Regions from separate parts of the Pseudomonas sp. NPDC086251 genome, predicted to be linked through region 2. Evidence: predicted binding sites of a transcription regulator. Region 2 holds the regulator's gene; the other holds the start of a gene.
The links. Region 2 encodes sigma-54, which starts transcription at its own class of promoters, with help from an activator protein. Its sites were predicted from a motif close to ANTGGCATNNANNTTGCTNT; they were not measured.
Positions count from the first base shown of each region.

Region 1 (9,208 bases), on a different contig from region 2:
GCAGCGGTGAAACCAGAATCGCGTAAGGTGATTGTGCCTTGGCCAGATGATCGGTGATTTCCTTGGCGATCAGCGGATGCAGCAACGCTTCGAGCCAGAGACGTTGCTCCGGCACTTCAAAGATCAGTTTGCGCAGTGCCGCTCGGTCCAGTTGCCCATCTGCCAGCAACACACCGGGGCCAAAGTGTTCGGCAATTTTCGCCAGCGCCGGACGACCCGGTTCCACCACCCAGCGTGCCGCATGATCGGCGTCCACCACGTGCACGCCGAGGTCGATGAAGTGCTGCGCAGCGGCGCTTTTGCCGCTGCCGATGCCGCCGGTCAAGCCGAGAATCCAGGGTTTTTCCACAGGGTTATTCATTTCAAACCGACAAACTGCCAATAGAAGTCGGTTATTTGACCACCCCAGAGCAGCGCAATCCAGCCGGCAATTGCCAGGAAGGGCCCGAAGGGGATCGGCGTGGAGGTTTTCGCGTGACGCACACGCAGCAGAATCACACCGACAACCGCGCCCACCAGCGACGACAACAGGAGGGTCAGCGGCAAGATCTGCCAGCCGCCCCAGGCACCAAACATCGCCAGCAGCTTGAAATCACCGTGGCCCATGCCGTCCTTGCCGGTCAGCAGCTTGAACAGCCAGAACACCGACCACAACGCCATGTAACCGGCTATCGCGCCCCACAGTGCCTCATTCAATGGCACGAACAGGCTGAAGCTGTTGACGATCAGCCCCAGCCACATCAGCGGCAACACCAGCACATCCGGCAGCAGTTGATGCTCGGCGTCGATCAGGCTCATGGCCAACAGGCCCCAGGTCAGGACCAGCGCCAGGCACGCCGGCCAACCAAAACCGAAGTGCCAGGCGATGAAGGCCGACAACAGGCCGCAGGCCAGTTCGGTCAGCGGATAGCGTTTACTGATCGGCGTCGCGCAACTTGAACAGCGCCCGCGCAGGCACACATAACTGATGAGCGGAATATTTTCCCAGGCGCGAATCCGGTGTCCGCAACGGGGGCACTGGGAGTGCGGCAGCAGCAGGTTGTAGGTCGGCAGTGGGGTTTCGGTCGGCAGCCCCAGCATGTCGTGAGCCTGCACTCGCCACTCACGCTCGAGCATTTTCGGCAGACGCCAGATCACCACGTTGAGAAAGCTGCCGATCAGCAGGCCGACCACACCGGTGATGACAACGAAGGCCAGCGGGTAGACAGACAGGATTTCGTTCAAGGGCATGTCAGATCGCTGAGCCGAGTTGAAAGATAGGCAGGTACATCGCAACCACCAGGCCGCCGACAATAACACCCAGCACCACCATGATGAACGGCTCCATCAGGCTGGTGAGGTTATCGACCATATTGTCCACTTCGTCTTCGTAGAAACTCGCGACCTTGTCGAGCATGTCGTCCAGTGCGCCGGACTCTTCGCCAATCGCCGTCATCTGGATCGCCATATTCGGAAAGATGCCGGAGGTGCGCATCGAGAAGTTCAGCTGCATGCCGGTGGAGACGTCCTGCTTGATGCGCAGCACCGCACGTTTGAACACGATGTTGCCGGTGGCGCCCGCCACTGAATCGAGGGCCTCCACCAGTGGCACACCCGCGGCAAAGGTGGTCGACAGCGTGCGGGCGTAACGGGCCACGGCGGACTTGTACATCAGCGTCCCGACCAAGGGCAATTTCAACAGCCAGGTGTCCATCCGGTCGCGAAAGACTTGCGACGTCTTAAAGGCATGGCGCATGCCGAAGATTGCCGCGATCAGCACGCCGAGCATCATCCACCAGTAGTCCTGCATGAACTCCGACAAGCCGATGACCATCACGGTGAAGGCCGGCAATTCGGCGCCAAAGCCCTTGAACACCGACTCGAACTGCGGCACCACCTTGACCAGCAGAATCCCGGTGACAATGATCGCGACGAACACCACGGCCAGCGGGTAGGTCATGGCTTTCTTGATCTTGGCCTTGAGGCTTTCGCTCTTTTCCTTGTAGGTCGCCACCCGCTCCAGCAGGGTGTCCAGCGCACCGGCTTGCTCGCCGGCATCGACCAGGTTGCAGTAGAGCTCATCGAAATACTGCGGTTTTTTGCGCAGTGACGCGGCGAAGCTGTTACCCGCGGCGACTTCCTGTTTGACCTCGTCCACCAGTTTGCGCATGGCCGGGTTATCGAAGCCCTCACCGATGATTTCGAACGACTGCAGCAACGGCACGCCGGCTTTCATCATGGTTGCCATCTGCCGGGTGAACAGGGCAATTTCCTGGGCCTTGATGCGCTTGCCCAAGTTGAGAATCGAGGCGGATTTCTTGCGCACCTTGCCGGGGTTGATGCCTTGCTTGCGCAGTTGGGCCTTGATCAGTGCCGGGTTTTGACCGCTGAGTTCGCCGGTCATTTTCGTGCCTTGCCGGTTGGTGCCTTCCCAGGCATACACGCTGATTTTTACTGCTTTGACCGCCATGTTCAGTCCTTGGTGACCCGGTTGATTTCTTCAAGGCTGGTGATGCCTTGCATGGCCTTGAGCAGCCCGGAAGTGCGCAGGTCGTTGAAACCGTCCTTGCGCATCTGGATGTCGATTTCCAGTGAGTTGCCTTCAGCCATGATCAGCCGTTGCAGCTCCGGTGTGTTCTTCACCACTTCATAAATCCCCGTTCGCCCTTTGTAACCGCCGTTGCAGTGCTCGCAACCGACCGGCTCATAGATCGTGAACGAGCCGATGCGTTCCTCGGGGAAGCCTTCCTTGAGGAACGCCTCGCGGGGAATCTCGATGGGTGTCTTGCAATGGCTGCACAGTTTGCGCGCCAGGCGTTGGGCGATGATCAGGCTGACCGAGGTGGCGATGTTGAAGCCCTGAATGCCCATGTTGTGCAGGCGGGTCAGGGTTTCCGCGGCGCTGTTGGTGTGCAGGGTCGACAGCACGAGGTGCCCGGTCTGGGCGGCCTTGATCGCGATTTCCGCGGTTTCGAGGTCGCGGATTTCGCCGACCATGATCACGTCCGGGTCCTGGCGCAGGAACGAGCGCAGTGCCTGGGGAAAGCCCAGTCCCTGTTTGGCATTGACGTTGACCTGGTTGATGCCTTCCATGTTGATCTCCACCGGGTCTTCGGCGGTGGAAATGTTGATGTCCACGGTGTTGAGAATATTCAGGCCGGTGTAGAGCGACACGGTCTTGCCCGAACCGGTCGGGCCGGTCACCAGAATCATCCCCTGTGGCTGCTTGAGCGCGGCCATGTACAGGTCTTTCTGGTCGGGTTCGTAGCCGAGGGCGTCGATGCCCATTTGCGCGCTGGACGGATCGAGGATCCGGATCACCACTTTCTCGCCCCACAAGGTCGGCAGGGTATTGACCCGGAAGTCGATGGACTTGCTCTTGGACAGGCGCATTTTGATCCGCCCGTCCTGGGGTTTGCGTCGCTCGGAGATATCCAGGCTGGCCATGACTTTCAGGCGCGCGGCGATGCGGTTGGCCAGTTGGATCGGTGGCTTGGCGACCTCACGCAGCATGCCGTCGGTACGCATCCGCACGCGGTAGGTTTTTTCGTAAGGCTCGAAATGCAGGTCGGAGGAGCCGCTCTTGATCGCATCGAGCAGCATTTTGTGGACGAAGCGCACCACGGGGGCGTCATCGGCATCCTGTCCGGTGATGCCGTCCTGATTGCGCTCATCGCCGGATTCGATGTCCATGCTGTCGAGGTCGACGTCGGCCATGTCTTCGAGGCCGGTACTGTGGCTGTCGAAGAACCGTTCGATGGCATCGGTGAGTTTGTCGTCTTCGACCAGAATGGCTTCGGTATTGAGCCCGGTGCTGAACTGGATGTCGTTGATGACCTGGTGATTGGTCGGGTCGGAAATCCCCACGAACAACTTATTACCGCGTCGCCAGAGGGGCAGGGCGTGGTGCTGGCGGATCAGTTTCTCGCTGACCAGGCCCTTGGGCTGGGTGTCCTTGTCCAGACAGTTGAGGTCGAGCAGGGCCATGCCGAAGTGTTCCGAAGCGATCTCGGCCACCTGGCGACTTTTCACCAGTTTGTTCTGCACCAGGTAGCTGACCAGGGAGGTGCGATTGCGTTGGGCTTGCTGATACGCCTGTTGCGCGCTTTTGTCAGTGAGCAGCTCGGCCAGGACCAATTGCTTGGCCAGACCGCTAAGGGCGATGTCGTTCATTGGGGTACCGGACGCAGACAGTTCATGACTTATAGCCTAGTCAAGCCGAGGAACCAAACCAGCGTGGGTCAGGTGACAAAAAGTGTCAGATAGTGCGGATACTGGGGGTAGGAAAGGGCGTTGCGCTGGCGTCGCGCCCCGCCAACAGGGGATACGGCGCTTGGCATGGGCTGTGCTGCGGCTAGTTCAGATCATGAGATTCCGACTCATGCATGGAGCCTGTCTATGAACACTCAAAAAGGTTTTACCCTGATCGAGCTGCTGATCGTGGTGGCGATCATCGGGATTCTGGCGACGTTCGCCTTGCCGCAATATGCCAAGTACCAGGCAAGGGCCAAGGTGACGGCGAGCATGGCCGAGATCGCCGCATTGAAAGTGCCATTTGAAGACATTATCAATCAGGGCACGGATCCGACGCTTGCGCTGATCGGCGGTACAGCGACGACGGGTAACTGCACCATTTCCGCTTCGGGAACGGCTTCCACTGGCGTAGGCGCTATTGGCTGCGTCATTCTTAATGCACCGGGTCAGGTACTCAACCAAACCATCACGCTCTCTCGGACGATGACGGGAGGTTGGACCTGTGCGACAACCGTCAGTCAGGAATACGCGCCTAAAGGCTGCACCGGCAAAGCCTGATTAATATCCGTTCTGCCAATACCCCGCCTCTCACGATGCGGGGTATTTTTTTGTCTGTCAGTCGAGAAAACCAGTGAAAGAAAGAAACTCTCAACAATTCATGGCCTTAGGCCGCAGCCAAAACCCGCAACTTGCATGTCGATAATTTCAAACTCATGCAATTTGCATGATTCCGAAAATCAGCTGTTTTGTTAAGTGATTGATTTATAACGATTAATTTACTGTCTCAAAGTTGGCACAGCGTTCGCAATATACCCAGTAACCCTGCTGACAAGACAACCCAGCAGACTTTCTAGAAAAACAGGAGTTACTCGTATGAAGAAGTTCGCTATTGCTGCCGCTACTGCTACCGCGCTGACCCTGACCATGGCCAACGTCGCATTTGCACAGACTACTCAAACTACCCAAGCCCCGATGACACTGGCGGCCGGTGAAGTGACCAAGGCGAAGGAAGCTACTTCCGACACCTGGATTACTACCAAAGTTAAAAGTGACCTGGTGACTGAAAAAGGCATTCCTGGTACCGACATCAAAGTCGAAACCAACAAAGGTGTTGTATCCCTGTCGTCCACCGTTGCGGTGACCGACGCCCAGAAAGCCACCGCTGTTGCGATCACCAAGAAAATCAAAGGCGTCAAAGCGGTCTCCGCTGACGGCCTGAAAGCCGAGTAAGGCAAGGCTTCTCGCCTGGACTGGGAGAAGGCGCGGCAGGTGAGCCGAGTCATACACCTGCTGCTGCTGGAGAGTTCATGCGAAAGGCCATAAGGATGTGGCCATTACAGGCCCCGGACATTCGTGTCCGGGGCCTGTTCTATTGTGGGCCACGCAAAACCAAAATGTGGGAGCGGGCTTGCTCGCGAAGGCTGACTGACATTCAACACATGGGCTGAATGAAAGACCGCTTTCGCGAGCAAGCCCGCTCCCACATTGGGTTTGTAGTGTTTGGTCAGTTACCGCGTTTGCTGGTGATCTGCTTCAAGCGATTGCCTTCAAACCGCAGGTACTGGTACATCCCGCCGTTGGGCCCGTAGGTCCATTCCTCGACCTGGAACTCTTCCCGTCGGTTGGCGCTGCGCTTGTAGCCCAATAGATCGCGGCTGACCGGTTCACCGCATTTCTGCAGCACTTCGCTGGATCTGTCGCCAACGCTGACCAACTGGCTACCGCAGCGCAGGGTATCGGCCGCCGAGGCCTGGCTGGCGCTCAGCGCCAATGCCAGGCTGATCAGCAATCGTCTGATCATCACTCGGCGTCCAGATGCAGGGGCGTTACCACTCGACCGTCACTCTCCGGTTCGCCCAACTGGGCGTCGATGAAGTACACACGGTCATCGGCCAACTGGCCCTTGTCGACCAGATAATCCTTGATGCTGCTGGCACGTTCCTGACCCAACTGACGTAACAGCACGTCGCTGGAACTCCAGAACTTGATCACGCCCTCGCGCATTTTCGCGGTGCGTTCTTCCTTGCCCAGATCCTTCCATTCAGCCGGTGGCTGGGTTTTCAGACGGATGCGGTAGATGCCTTCCAGCAGTGGACCTTTTTCGCTGTCCGGCACTTGCAGCAATGATGCCTGGGCCGGCACCTTGTCACCTCGACGCTGGAGCATTTTGTAGTAGTTGTACTGGTATTCCCGTTCCAGGCGTTGCTCGGCAATCAGCGGGCCATCGCTGCTGGCGGCAGCCGTGCCTTCGATTTCCAGGCGCAGGGCCGGACGTTCCTTGAGCGCCTGGGACAGTTTGACCAGCGAACCCTCGGCCTCTTTGCTCAAGTCGCTTGAACCCGGGGCAAACGACACCGTGCCCAGGTCTTCCGAACCGCCACCACTGACCAGCCCGCCAATCATTTTGAACGGCGCGGCGGCGGCTTTGACGATCAGGTTGCGCAAGGTCTGCCAGACAATCGGCATGATGCTGAACTGCGGGTTGTTCAGGTCACCGGTCACCGGCAGCTCGATGGAAATCTTGCCGTCGACGTCCTTGAGCAACGCAATGGCCAGCTTCAACGGCAGGCTCACGGCATCCGGGCTGTCGACTTTCTCACCCAGTTGCAGCTGTTCGACCACCACTTTGTTTTCAGCCTTGAGCTGGCCCTTGGTGATCAGGTAATGCAGGTCGAGATTGAGCCGGCCCTTACGGATGCGATAACCGGCGAACTTGCCGGAGTAGGGCGTCAGGGTCGTCAGCTCGACACGTTTGAAACTGGTGGCGATGTCGAGGCTGGCCATCGGGTCGAACGGGTTGACCGAACCCTTGATGGTCACCGGTGCATAGCGATCCACCTTGCCTTTGATATCGACAGTGGCCGGTTTCGCCTGACGGCTGTCGATGGTGCCGATCTGCCCGTTGAGCTGTTGAACGGCGGTAGCGAAGTTCGGCGTCAGGCTGAAGTCGGCGAAGTTCGCCGAGCCGTCATTGATGGCAATCCCGCCAATGTGAATCCCCAGCGGTTTGGCCTTGCTGGCCGGTTTGGCAGCGACGGTCTTGGCGCCGGAGTCGGGCGGTTGCGGGATCAGCAGGTCATCGACGTTGGTGGTGCGGTCGTCGTTGATCATGAAGCGCACGTAGGGCTGGAACAGGTTGACCTTGTCGATCGACAGGCTGTCGCCGTGCTGATAATTCAGGCCTTCGAGCACCAACTGCTGCCACTTGAGGAAGTCGCGGGTTTTCAGGGTGTCGAGGGTGTGCAGCTGATCGACCTGGGCGCGGCCGGTGACGCTGAACGCCAGCGGTTCGGTGCTTTTCAGGTCGACTGCCAGATCACTGCCGAGCATGCCGCTGCGCAGTTCGAGGCGAATGAATGGATTGATGTAGGACTGCGCCACCCGCAGGTCGATGTCCTTGGTCTGCACTTTAAGCTTGGCACTGACCGGGGCCAGATTGACCACGCCGTCCGCCATGAGCTTGCCTTGCTTGCCCACGCCCGTGTCGAGCTTGAGGTTGAAGGGCGCGCCATTGAGGCTGTCGAAATTTTGCAGGTCCAGGTTCAGCGGGCCGACTTCCAGGGCCACGGCCGGTTGCGCCTTGCGGTCGGCCAAATGCACTTGGTAGTTGCGCAGTTGCACGTCTTTGAGCAGCACTTGCCATGGCTTGCTAGGGGGTGTTGGTGCGGGTTTCGGTGAGTCGGCGGCGGCGGGAGTGCTCGCAGGTTCGGCGTTGGCTTTGACCGCCGCTTTGGACGGTTGGCTGGCGAACAGTTTCTGCCAGTCCAGCTGTCCGTCCGCTTCCAGGGCGGCCCAGGTTTCCAGTTTATTGCTGCGAATCTTGCCGACCACTACGTGTTGCTTGGCCAGGTCTACCGTGGTGTCGCTGATGTCCAGTCGTTCGAGCTTCGCCAGTGGCCGACCGTCCGGGGCCTTGATGGCGAAGGGCGCGACACTGACGGCGACGTTGCTCAGCAGCAGTTCGGTTTCCTTGGACAGGTTCAGTTTGTAGTCGGTACTGAGGTTCATGATGCCGTCTTCAAGCACCAATGGCACAGCGTCACGCACGTAGGGCCAAAAGGCTTTCATCTTGCCGTCGGTGATTTTCAGCTTACCTTCGGAGGCGATCGGGATCAGGCTGAAATTGCCGCTCCAGTCGATCTGCCCACCGTTCGGGCCGACGGCGACCAGCGTCATGTCGGCGCTGTCTTCGGGCAGGGTACTGAGATTTTTCAGTTCAAAATCGAGTTTGTCGTAGAGGAATTCGATGGGCTCGCTAGGACGTTCATCCATGAAGTGCACGGAACCGCCCGCCAGTTTGATCCGCTCGATGCGCAACGGAAACGGCTTGGCATTCGGGTCGGCCGGGGTCGGTTCGCTGGCGGGAATTTTGAACAGGCCGAGCAAGTTGAGCTTGCCGTCCTTGCCGAAGAGGATTTCGGTCTTGGGTTTGTCTATCTCGATATCGGACAAGTGCAGCGCTTTGGTCCAGAGGCTGTCGATCTGCAGATTGGCGTACAGGCGTTCGAAGCCCACCTGTTCCTTGCCGGGCTCGCCAATGATCAGGCCCCACAGGGTCACTTCAAGGCTGAAGGGGTTGAGTTCGATTCGCGAGATCGTCGCGGGTGTCGTCGCGTAGTTGGCCAATTGTTGGTTGGCCACCCGCAACGCGATCCCCGGCAAAATCAGAAACCCCAGCAGGCTATAAAGGGCCAGAGCAGTCAACAAAGCGCCAATAGCGCGAAACAATCCTTTGGGCATGTGCGGCTTCATCTGTCTGAATCGGAGTGCGTTGGAGTATGGCACGCGATTCCGGTTCCGAAGTGATCATGCTTTATAGGATTAATCTGATTTTGCGTGCGACTTTCAGAGCTGCAGGATTAGCGTTTTCAACGGTGGCTGCTGATCCATCGACGGGAAATCGCCTCCCGGCTTCATCACTGTCCACTCACGCACCGGACGCCCGGCTTTTTCCGCGCAACGCAAAACCTGCTCG
Region 1 is NZ_JBIVBY010000031.1:40,722-49,929, forward strand. It holds gene coaE (dephospho-CoA kinase) at 1-361, opposite strand, end outside; gene ACIPL2_RS27880 (prepilin peptidase) at 358-1,230, opposite strand; gene ACIPL2_RS27885 (type II secretion system F family protein) at 1,232-2,449, opposite strand; gene pilB (type IV-A pilus assembly ATPase PilB) at 2,452-4,152, opposite strand; gene ACIPL2_RS27895 (pilin) at 4,378-4,791, shown strand; gene ACIPL2_RS27900 (BON domain-containing protein) at 5,107-5,463, shown strand; gene ACIPL2_RS27905 (DUF2845 domain-containing protein) at 5,738-6,034, opposite strand; gene ACIPL2_RS27910 (DUF748 domain-containing protein) at 6,034-8,985, opposite strand; gene ACIPL2_RS27915 (class I SAM-dependent rRNA methyltransferase) at 9,079-9,208, opposite strand, start outside.
Region 1: the regulator sigma-54 is predicted to act here: its motif matches at 4,312-4,331, upstream of ACIPL2_RS27895 (pilin).

Region 2 (9,208 bases):
AAAAAGCTTGCGAGCGCCGGTCGCGCTACAGGCAACAAGGTCACCGAGTCGCGTCCACGCATCGACATGGTGATTCAGCCGAAGAAGAAAACCGACGAGCAAAAGGCCCAGTAATGGCAACTCTGAAAGCTCAGCACTTGGCCAAGAGCTACAAGAGCCGCCAGGTCGTGCGTGACGTCAGCCTGTCCATCGACAGCGGTCAGATCGTCGGTCTGCTTGGCCCGAACGGCGCCGGCAAAACCACCTGTTTCTATATGATTGTCGGCCTGGTACAGGCCGATCAGGGTCGCGTGCTGATCGACGATCTGGACGTCAGCCACCAGCCGATGCACGGCCGTGCGAAGGCCGGTATCGGCTATCTTCCGCAAGAAGCGTCGATCTTCCGCAAACTCTCGGTCGCCGATAACATCATGGCCATCCTCGAGACCCGCAAAGAACTCGACAAGGCCGGTCGTCGCAAGGAGCTGGAAAGCCTGCTGCAGGAATTCCACATCAGCCACATCCGCGACAACCTCGGCATGAGCCTGTCCGGTGGCGAACGCCGCCGCGTGGAAATCGCCCGCGCACTGGCCACCAACCCGAAATTCATCCTCCTCGACGAACCCTTCGCCGGCGTGGACCCGATTTCGGTGGGCGACATCAAGCAGATCATCCATCACCTCAAGGCCAAGGGCATTGGCGTGCTGATCACCGACCACAACGTCCGTGAAACCCTGGATATCTGCGAAACCGCCTACATCGTCAACGATGGCCAGCTGATCGCCGAAGGTGACTCTGCCACCATCCTGGCCAACGACCTGGTCAAGGAAGTGTACCTGGGCCATGAGTTCCGCCTGTAAGCGCCAAGGTGCCTGGCTAGTCGGCCGAGCGCTTGTCTCGATAAAAAATCAACAATTTTTTATTGTTACGGCGCTCTAGGCAAACGCGACGCTTCAAAGATTTTCCAGAGCCAGTCGGTTCATTGTGTCAATAAAACTTTGCAGCTTTTTATTGTTACGGCGCTCTAGGCAAACGCTGCAGTTTCGGGCATATAATTTGCTTATGTTTGGCGCTCCGGCGCTCTGTAGTGGATGGCGCATGTGCGCCGGCGAATAAGGTGTTAAGCCCCTGCCATGAAACCATCGCTAGTCTTGAGAATGGGCCAGCAGCTGACGATGACACCGCAGCTGCAACAGGCCATCCGCCTGCTCCAATTGTCGACCCTGGACCTGCAACAGGAAATCCAGGAGGCCCTGGAGTCCAATCCGATGCTCGAACGCCAGGAAGAAGGCGACGACTTCGATAACGCCGACCCCTTGGCCGACAAAGCCGAACAGCTACCCAACGCCGATGTTTCGGAACCGTCCTACCAGGAAACCGCCCCGACGGTGGATAACCTCGAGGAAGGCGACTGGAACGAGCGCATTCCCAACGAACTGCCGGTCGATACCGCCTGGGAAGACGTCTACCAGACCAGCGCCAGCAGCCTGCCGAGCAACGATGACGACGAGTGGGATTTCACCACCCGCACCTCGGCCGGTGAAAGCCTGCAAAGCCACCTGCTGTGGCAACTGAACCTGGCACCGATGTCCGACACCGATCGTCTGATCGCCGTGACCTTGATCGACTGCATCAACAATCAGGGCTACCTGGACGAAACCCTCGAGGAAATCCTCGAAGCCTTCGATCCGGAACTGGACATCGAACTGGACGAAATCGAAGCCGTCCTGCACCGCATCCAGCAATTCGAACCCGCCGGCATCGGCGCCCGTAACCTGGGTGAATGCCTGCTCCTGCAATTGCGCCAGTTGCCCGCCAAGACCCCATGGCTGGCCGAGGCCAAGCGTCTGGTCAGCGATTACATTGACCTGCTCGGCAGCCGCGACTACAGCCAATTGATGCGGCGCATGAAGCTCAAGGAAGATGAACTGCGCCAGGTCATCGAACTGGTGCAGAGCCTCAACCCGCGCCCGGGTTCGCAAATCGAGTCCAGTGAAGCCGAATACGTGGTACCCGACGTGATCGTGCGCAAGGACAACGAGCGCTGGCTGGTGGAGCTCAATCAGGAATCGGTGCCACGCCTTCGGGTCAACGCGCAGTACGCCGGTTTCGTGCGCCGCGCCGACACCAGCGCCGACAACACCTTCATGCGCAATCAGCTGCAAGAGGCCCGCTGGTTCATCAAGAGCCTGCAAAGCCGCAACGAAACCCTGATGAAAGTAGCCACCCAGATCGTCGAGCATCAGCGCGGCTTCCTGGAATACGGCGACGAAGCCATGAAACCGCTGGTACTGCATGACATCGCCGAAGCGGTCGGCATGCACGAGTCGACGATTTCGCGGGTCACCACGCAAAAATTCATGCATACCCCACGGGGTATTTATGAACTGAAATACTTTTTCTCCAGCCACGTCAGCACCTCCGAGGGCGGCGAATGCTCGTCCACGGCGATTCGCGCGATCATCAAAAAACTGGTTGCTGCGGAAAATCAGAAAAAGCCGTTGAGTGACAGCAAGATCGCTGGTTTACTGGAGGCACAAGGCATTCAGGTGGCTCGCCGCACCGTCGCCAAGTACCGCGAGTCCTTAGGAATCGCGCCTTCGAGCGAACGCAAGCGGTTGATGTAGAGCCACGCCACAGCGTTCCAGTGGCAGGCATTTCTGCCTGCCGCTTTATGCACTGGCAACGAAGGAGAAGCTGTATGCAAGTCAACATCAGTGGACACCAACTGGAAGTGACCGAACCTCTTCGCACCTACATCGGCGAAAAACTCGAACGATTGGAACGGCATTTCGACAAGATCACCAACGTTCAAGTGACGATGACGGTCGAAAAGCTCAAGCAGAAAATCGAAGCCACGCTGCATATTCCCGGCAATGAAGTGGTCGCTAACGCGGAACATACCGATATGTACGCAGCGATCGACGCATTGACCGACAAGCTGGATAAACAACTCAAAAAGCATAAGGAAAAGACCCAGAGCCTCCTCCAGGGTGCGACCGGTCGTTAACACTCCCAACTCATGATCCGACTTGAAAGCATCCTGACCCCCGGCCGTTCCCTCGTGAACGTGCCGGGCGGCAGTAAAAAGAAAGCCCTCGAGCAAATTGCCAACCTAATCCATCGCGAAGTGCCGGATCTGGCCATGCAGGATGTCTTCGAGAGTCTGGTCGCCCGTGAAAAACTCGGTTCTACCGGTTTTGGTAACGGCATCGCCATCCCCCACTGCCGTCTGAAGGGTTGCTCCGCACCCATCAGCGCCTTGATGCACCTAGACGCCCCTATTGATTTCGACGCCATCGACGGCGCCCCGGTTGACCTGCTGTTCGTTCTGCTGGTCCCGGAAGCCGCCACCGATGCGCACCTGGAGCTATTGCGCCAGATCGCCAGCATGCTCGATCGCAAGGAAGTGCGCGAAAAACTGCGCAGCGCCCCGAGCAATGAAGCCTTGTATCAGGTTGTCCTGGACGAGCAAAACGGTCAGTAATCATGCGTTTGATCATCGTCAGTGGCCGTTCCGGCTCAGGTAAAAGTACCGCGCTCGATGTCCTCGAGGACAACGGCTACTACTGCATCGACAACTTGCCCGCCGGCTTGCTGCCGGAGCTGGCCGAACGCGCGTTGATTCACACCGAGCTGGCACAACCGCTGGTTGCCGTGTCGATTGACGCGCGCAACTTGCCAAGTCACCTGTCGCGCTTTCCGGAACTGCTCGAAGAAGTCCGCAGCCGGCATATCCAGTGCGATGTCCTGTACCTGGATGCCGACGAAGAAACCCTGCTCAAACGCTTTTCGGAAACCCGTCGTCGCCACCCGCTGAGCAGCGCCAATCGCTCGCTGGCCGAGGCGATCAACGATGAAACCAGCTTGCTCGGCCCGATTGCCGACCTCGCTGATCTCAAAGTCAACACCACCAACCTGAACCTGTACCAGCTGCGCGACACCATCAAGCTGCGCCTGTTGAACCAGCCGGAACCCGGTACTGCGTTCCTGGTGGAGTCTTTCGGTTTCAAGCGTGGCATGCCGGTGGACGCCGACCTGGTGTTCGACGTGCGCTGCCTGCCGAACCCGTACTGGAAGCCGGAGCTGCGCGCGCAGTCCGGGCTCGACCAGCCGGTGGCGGAATACCTGGCCGCACAGCCAGACGTGGAAGAGATGTTCCAGGACATCTCCACGTACCTGCTCAAATGGCTGCCCCGCTTTGCCGCCAGCAACCGTGCTTATGTCACCATTGCCATTGGCTGCACCGGGGGGCATCACCGCTCCGTCTACCTGACCGAACGTCTGGGTCAGACCCTGCAAAAAACCCTGAAGAACGTCCAGGTCCGCCACCGCGACCTCAGCTAAAGGATTCACATCGCGATGCCTGCTCTGGAAATCGAAATCATCAACAAGCTGGGCCTGCACGCCCGCGCGTCTGCAAAATTCGTCGGTGTCGCCGGTGAGTTCAAGGATTGCACGATCAGGGTAGGACGCACGCCGGAAACCACGGTCGACGGTAAAAGCATCATGGCCATGATGATGCTGGCGGCGGGCAAGGGCACCAAGATCCACTTGAGCACCGAAGGCGAAAGGGCTGATGAGGCGCTACAGGCATTGGTAGCGCTGATCAACGACTACTTCGGCGAAGGCGAGTAAACCCGCCCCTGCAGGAGCGAGGCTTGCCCGCGAAGAACGATGACACGCTTCATCAGCTCCACCGCGTCACGGCATTCGCGGGCAAGCCTTGCTCCTACATGTCCGCGTTAAGCCAATGCGGTATCCATGACCATCATCAGGCAAAACCCGATCAGCAGCCCAAGGCTGGCCAGTTTATCGTGACCATGGCGGCGCGATTCGGGAATGACTTCGTGGGTCACCACTAACAGCATGGCCCCGGCCGCCAGCGCCAGGCCCAAGGGCAAGAGCAGTTCGGCCAAGCTCACCAGCCAGGCGCACAACAAGGCGAATACCGGCTCGACCAACCCTGACGCAGCACCGATCAGGAACGCCTTGATCCGCGACATCCCCGCCCCGGCCAGTACCAACGCGATCACCAACCCTTCCGGCACATCCTGCAAGGCAATGCCCATGGCCAGGCTGTCGGCATCCGGCATGCCGCCACCGGCCGAGACACCGACCGCCATGCCTTCAGGGATGTTGTGGGCAATGATGGCAAACACAAACAACCAGATCCGTGGTGGAATCACCGGTCGCTCCAGCGTGCCCACCAACATTTCCGGACTGGCCCCGGAGACCTTGCGGTCCACCAGATACAACCCGAATGCACCGAGCATGATGCCGACGCTGATCAGGCCGCTGGCCGCCCAAGGCGTCAGCCCCAGGCCTTCAGCGGCGGAGATGCCCGGGACGATCAGCGAAAACGCGGTCGCCGCCATCATCACCCCGGCACCGAAACCGAGCAGCGTATCGCTGACCGCCTGCGGCATGCGCCGAATCACCAACACCGGCACCGCGCCCAAGGCCGTACCCAAGGCGCAGATCGCCCCACCTTGCAAGGCGCGCAGCAGTTTCGGCTCGAGGTCCAGCCACGCCAGTCCCTGGGCCACCAATAGACTCATGCCCGCCAGCAGTAAGAGCGATCCGAACGCGTAACGAAACAGTCGTCCGCTGCCGATCGCCAGTGTTTCAGTGCCCATAGTCAGCCTTGGATTTTTTATAGAAGACTCAAACCAGCGCAGCCTGATAGCGCGCGGCGACTTCGGGCCAATTGATCACGTTGTAGAACGCGTTGATGTATTCCGGGCGACGGTTCTGATAACGCAGGTAATAGGCGTGCTCCCAGACGTCCAGACCGAGGATCGGCGTATTGCCGTTCATCAGCGGGCTGTCCTGGTTGCCGCTGCTTTCCACGACCAGGGTCTTTTGCGGCGTGACGCTCAACCAGGCCCAGCCACTGCCGAAGCGGGTCAGCGCGGCTTTGGTGAAGGCTTCCTTGAAACTGTCGAGACCGCCCAGTTGTTCATCGATGGCCTTGGCCAGTTCGCCTTCAGGCGTGCCGCCACCGTGCGGTGCCATCACTTCCCAGAACAGCGAATGGTTGGCGTGACCGCCGCCCTGATTGATCACGGCAGCGCGGAGCTTCTCTGGCAGTTGCTGCACAGCGGCCACCAGTTTTTCCACCGGCCATTCGGCAAACTCGGTGCCTTCGACCGCGGCGTTGAGGTTGTTGATGTAAGTCTGGTGGTGCTTGGTGTAGTGGATTTCCATGGTCTGCGCATCGATGTGCGGTTCCAGGGCATCGTAAGCGTAAGGCAAGGCAGGCAAGGTAAAAGCCATTTCAATGAACTCCATGATGTAGGGGCGCAGGCGAGGCGGCGTCGATGTGCAGCAACCGATGGGTGCGCGGGTACTCGCCGTGTTCGCTGATGAAATTCAGCAGCTCGACATAGGTTTTGCTGCTCTGGCGCAGCGCTGCTTCACGCAGTGCCGGTGCCAGTCGGGGGTCCTGCATGGTCTGTAGCAAGCGTTGATGGATCGCGCACAGGTACTCGGCACTCTCCTCCGGTTGGTTCAGGCGCAAATGCAGGTCAGCCAGGTTGTGGTGGGAAATCACGCAGGCCGCCACCGCTTCGTCGGCATCCGCCCAGCGTTCGAACAACACCTGGGCCAGGGCCAGTGCCTGCAAGTAAGCCTCGCGGGCATCGACCAGTTCACCCAGCATGAAACAGCGATTTGCTCGTTCGATCGTGCGTTTCCAGTGCTCCATGGTGAGCCTCCAAAGCGGTTGCGGGGATTACACGCCGCCTGCGGTGAGCTTTTCCGGGTTGAGTAACTCTTCCAGTTGGCTGCGCGACAGGTCGGTGTGTTCCAGGGCGACATCGATCACCGGACGGCCTTGCTGATAGGCCTTCTTGGCGATCTCCGCGGCTTTTTGGTAACCAATGATCGGGTTGAGTGCCGTGACCAGAATCGGGTTGCGCGACAGCGCTTCCTTGAGCCTGGCTTCGTTGACCTTGAAGCTGGCAATGGCTTTTTCGCCCAGCAGATGGCTGGAGTTGGCCAGCAATTCGATGCTGTTCAGCAGGTTCTGGGCGATAATCGGCAGCATCACGTTCAGTTCGAAATTGCCCGACTGACCGGCAATGGTGATCACCGTGTCGTTGCCAATCACCTGTGCGGCGACCATGGCAGTAGCTTCCGGGATCACCGGGTTGACCTTGCCCGGCATGATCGAAGAACCCGGTTGCAAGGCCTCGAGTTCGATTTCACCGAGACCGGCCAACGGGCCGGAGTTCATCCAGCGCAGGTCGTTGGCGATTTTCATCAACGAGACCGCTGTCGCTTTAAGCTGCCCGGAAACGGCGACGGCGGTGTCCTGAGAGCCAATCAACGCAAACAGATCTTTGCCTGGGGTGAACTGAACGTGCGTCAGCTCGCTCAGTTGCTGACTGAAACGCGCCGCAAACTGCGGGTGCGCGTTAATCCCGGTGCCCACCGCCGTGCCGCCCTGCGCCAGGGATTGCAGGCTCGGCAGCAGATTCTGCAGGTGGCCGATATTGGCCTTGAGCTGCTGCGCCCAACCGTTGAGCACCTGGCTCATGCGCACCGGCATCGCGTCCATCAAGTGCGTGCGACCGGTTTTGACGTGGTGATGAACCTCTTCAGCCTTGCGCTCGATCACCTGCACCAGACGCACCAGCGCCGGCAGCAGTTGCTCATGCAACGCCAGCGCGGCGCTGACATGGATGGTGGTCGGGATGATGTCGTTGCTGCTCTGCCCGCAATTGACGTGGTCGTTGGGGTTCACCGGCTCGCCGAGCAGACGGCTGGCCAGCGTCGCGATCACTTCGTTGGCGTTCATGTTGGAACTGGTGCCGGAACCGGTCTGGAAGATGTCCACCGGAAAATGCTGCATGAAATCGCCCTTGAGCAGGTTCAGCGCCGCATCGACGATGGCGTTGCCCTGGGACTCGCTGATTTGCTTGAGCTCGATGTTGGCTCTGGCGGCAGCGGCTTTGGCCAGGATCAACGCGCGGATGAATTGCACCGGCATCGGTTTGCCGCTGATCGGGAAGTTATCCACCGCACGTTGAGTCTGTGCGCCGTAGAGGGCGTCCACCGGGACCTGAAGCTCGCCCATGCTGTCGCGCTCAATACGAGTCTTGTTCATCAGAAAATCCTTGCACCAGTTCGTTTAGGGGAATCGAGGGCTGCAACTCGCAGGTCGCCAGTTGCCAGGTGTAGCTTTGCCAGCGCTTGAGGCGGCATTTGCACAGAGAAAGGCGTTCGAGCTCGCGCAATGGGCGCCAGGCCTGATCCAGGCAGTAAGTGCGCCAGTGCCAGGGCAACGCGACGTCGGCGGCGGTGTCGAGCAATAAACGCAAGGAGGTTTCGGCGATGGTCCAGGGCGAGGTCGCCGTGCAACAGGCGAGATACCGGCCTTCAGCCAGGTAATGGTCGATCAGGCGGGGCTCGTCGGGATCCATCGCGCAACGGATCTGGCGACTCATCCAGCGCCAGCTTTCGAGGTAGGGCTGCTCGTGCAAGGCAGAACTCATGATCCGGGCTCATTCGGTAATGAGATTTATTATTAGATGATAATGAGAACCAAAACAACCCCAAACAATGCACGCGCGATTCAGTGTGGGAGCGGGCTTGCTCGCGAAGGCGGCGCATCAATCGACGAAGATGTTGAATGTGATGGCCTCTTCGCGAGCAAGCCCGCTCCCACAAGGATTTGTGCAAGGCTCAATAAAAAAGGCGCGTCACCCGATAGGTGACGCGCCTTTTTGTGTAACGGGCGGGGGCTAGCTACCCGCCACGGTCATCCGCTCGATCAGTACCGAACCGGTGCGAATGTTGCTGCGCAACTCCAGGTCATTACCGACGGCAACGATCTGCTTGAACATGTCGCGCATGTTGCCGGCGATGGTCACTTCCTGAACCGCGAACTGGATTTCGCCATTTTCGACCCAGTAACCCGCCGCGCCACGGGAGTAATCGCCGGTGACCATGTTCAGGCCCTGGCCCATCAACTCCGTCACCAGCAACCCACGGCCCATGCGGCGCAACAGGGCCGCCTGGTCTTCATCGCCATGGGTGACGAACAGGTTGTGCACGCCACCGGCGTTGGCGGTGCTCGGCATGCCGAGCTTACGACCGGAGTAGGTGCCCAGTATGTACGAGACCAACTCGCCCTTTTCGACGAACGGTTTGGCATAGGTCGCCAGACCATCACCGTCGAAGGCCGAACTGCCCATCGCACGCATCAAGTGTGGACGCTCAT
Region 2 is NZ_JBIVBY010000008.1:12,813-22,020, reverse strand. It holds gene lptA (lipopolysaccharide transport periplasmic protein LptA) at 1-114, shown strand, start outside; gene lptB (LPS export ABC transporter ATP-binding protein) at 114-839, shown strand; gene ACIPL2_RS11580 (RNA polymerase factor sigma-54) at 1,113-2,606, shown strand; gene hpf (ribosome hibernation-promoting factor, HPF/YfiA family) at 2,681-2,989, shown strand; gene ptsN (PTS IIA-like nitrogen regulatory protein PtsN) at 3,002-3,466, shown strand; gene rapZ (RNase adapter RapZ) at 3,469-4,326, shown strand; gene ACIPL2_RS11560 (HPr family phosphocarrier protein) at 4,342-4,617, shown strand; gene ACIPL2_RS11555 (ZIP family metal transporter) at 4,725-5,618, opposite strand; gene ACIPL2_RS11550 (superoxide dismutase) at 5,647-6,258, opposite strand; gene ACIPL2_RS11545 (hypothetical protein) at 6,260-6,688, opposite strand; gene ACIPL2_RS11540 (class II fumarate hydratase) at 6,716-8,092, opposite strand; gene ACIPL2_RS11535 (FagA protein) at 8,073-8,480, opposite strand; gene pmbA (metalloprotease PmbA) at 8,730-9,208, opposite strand, start outside.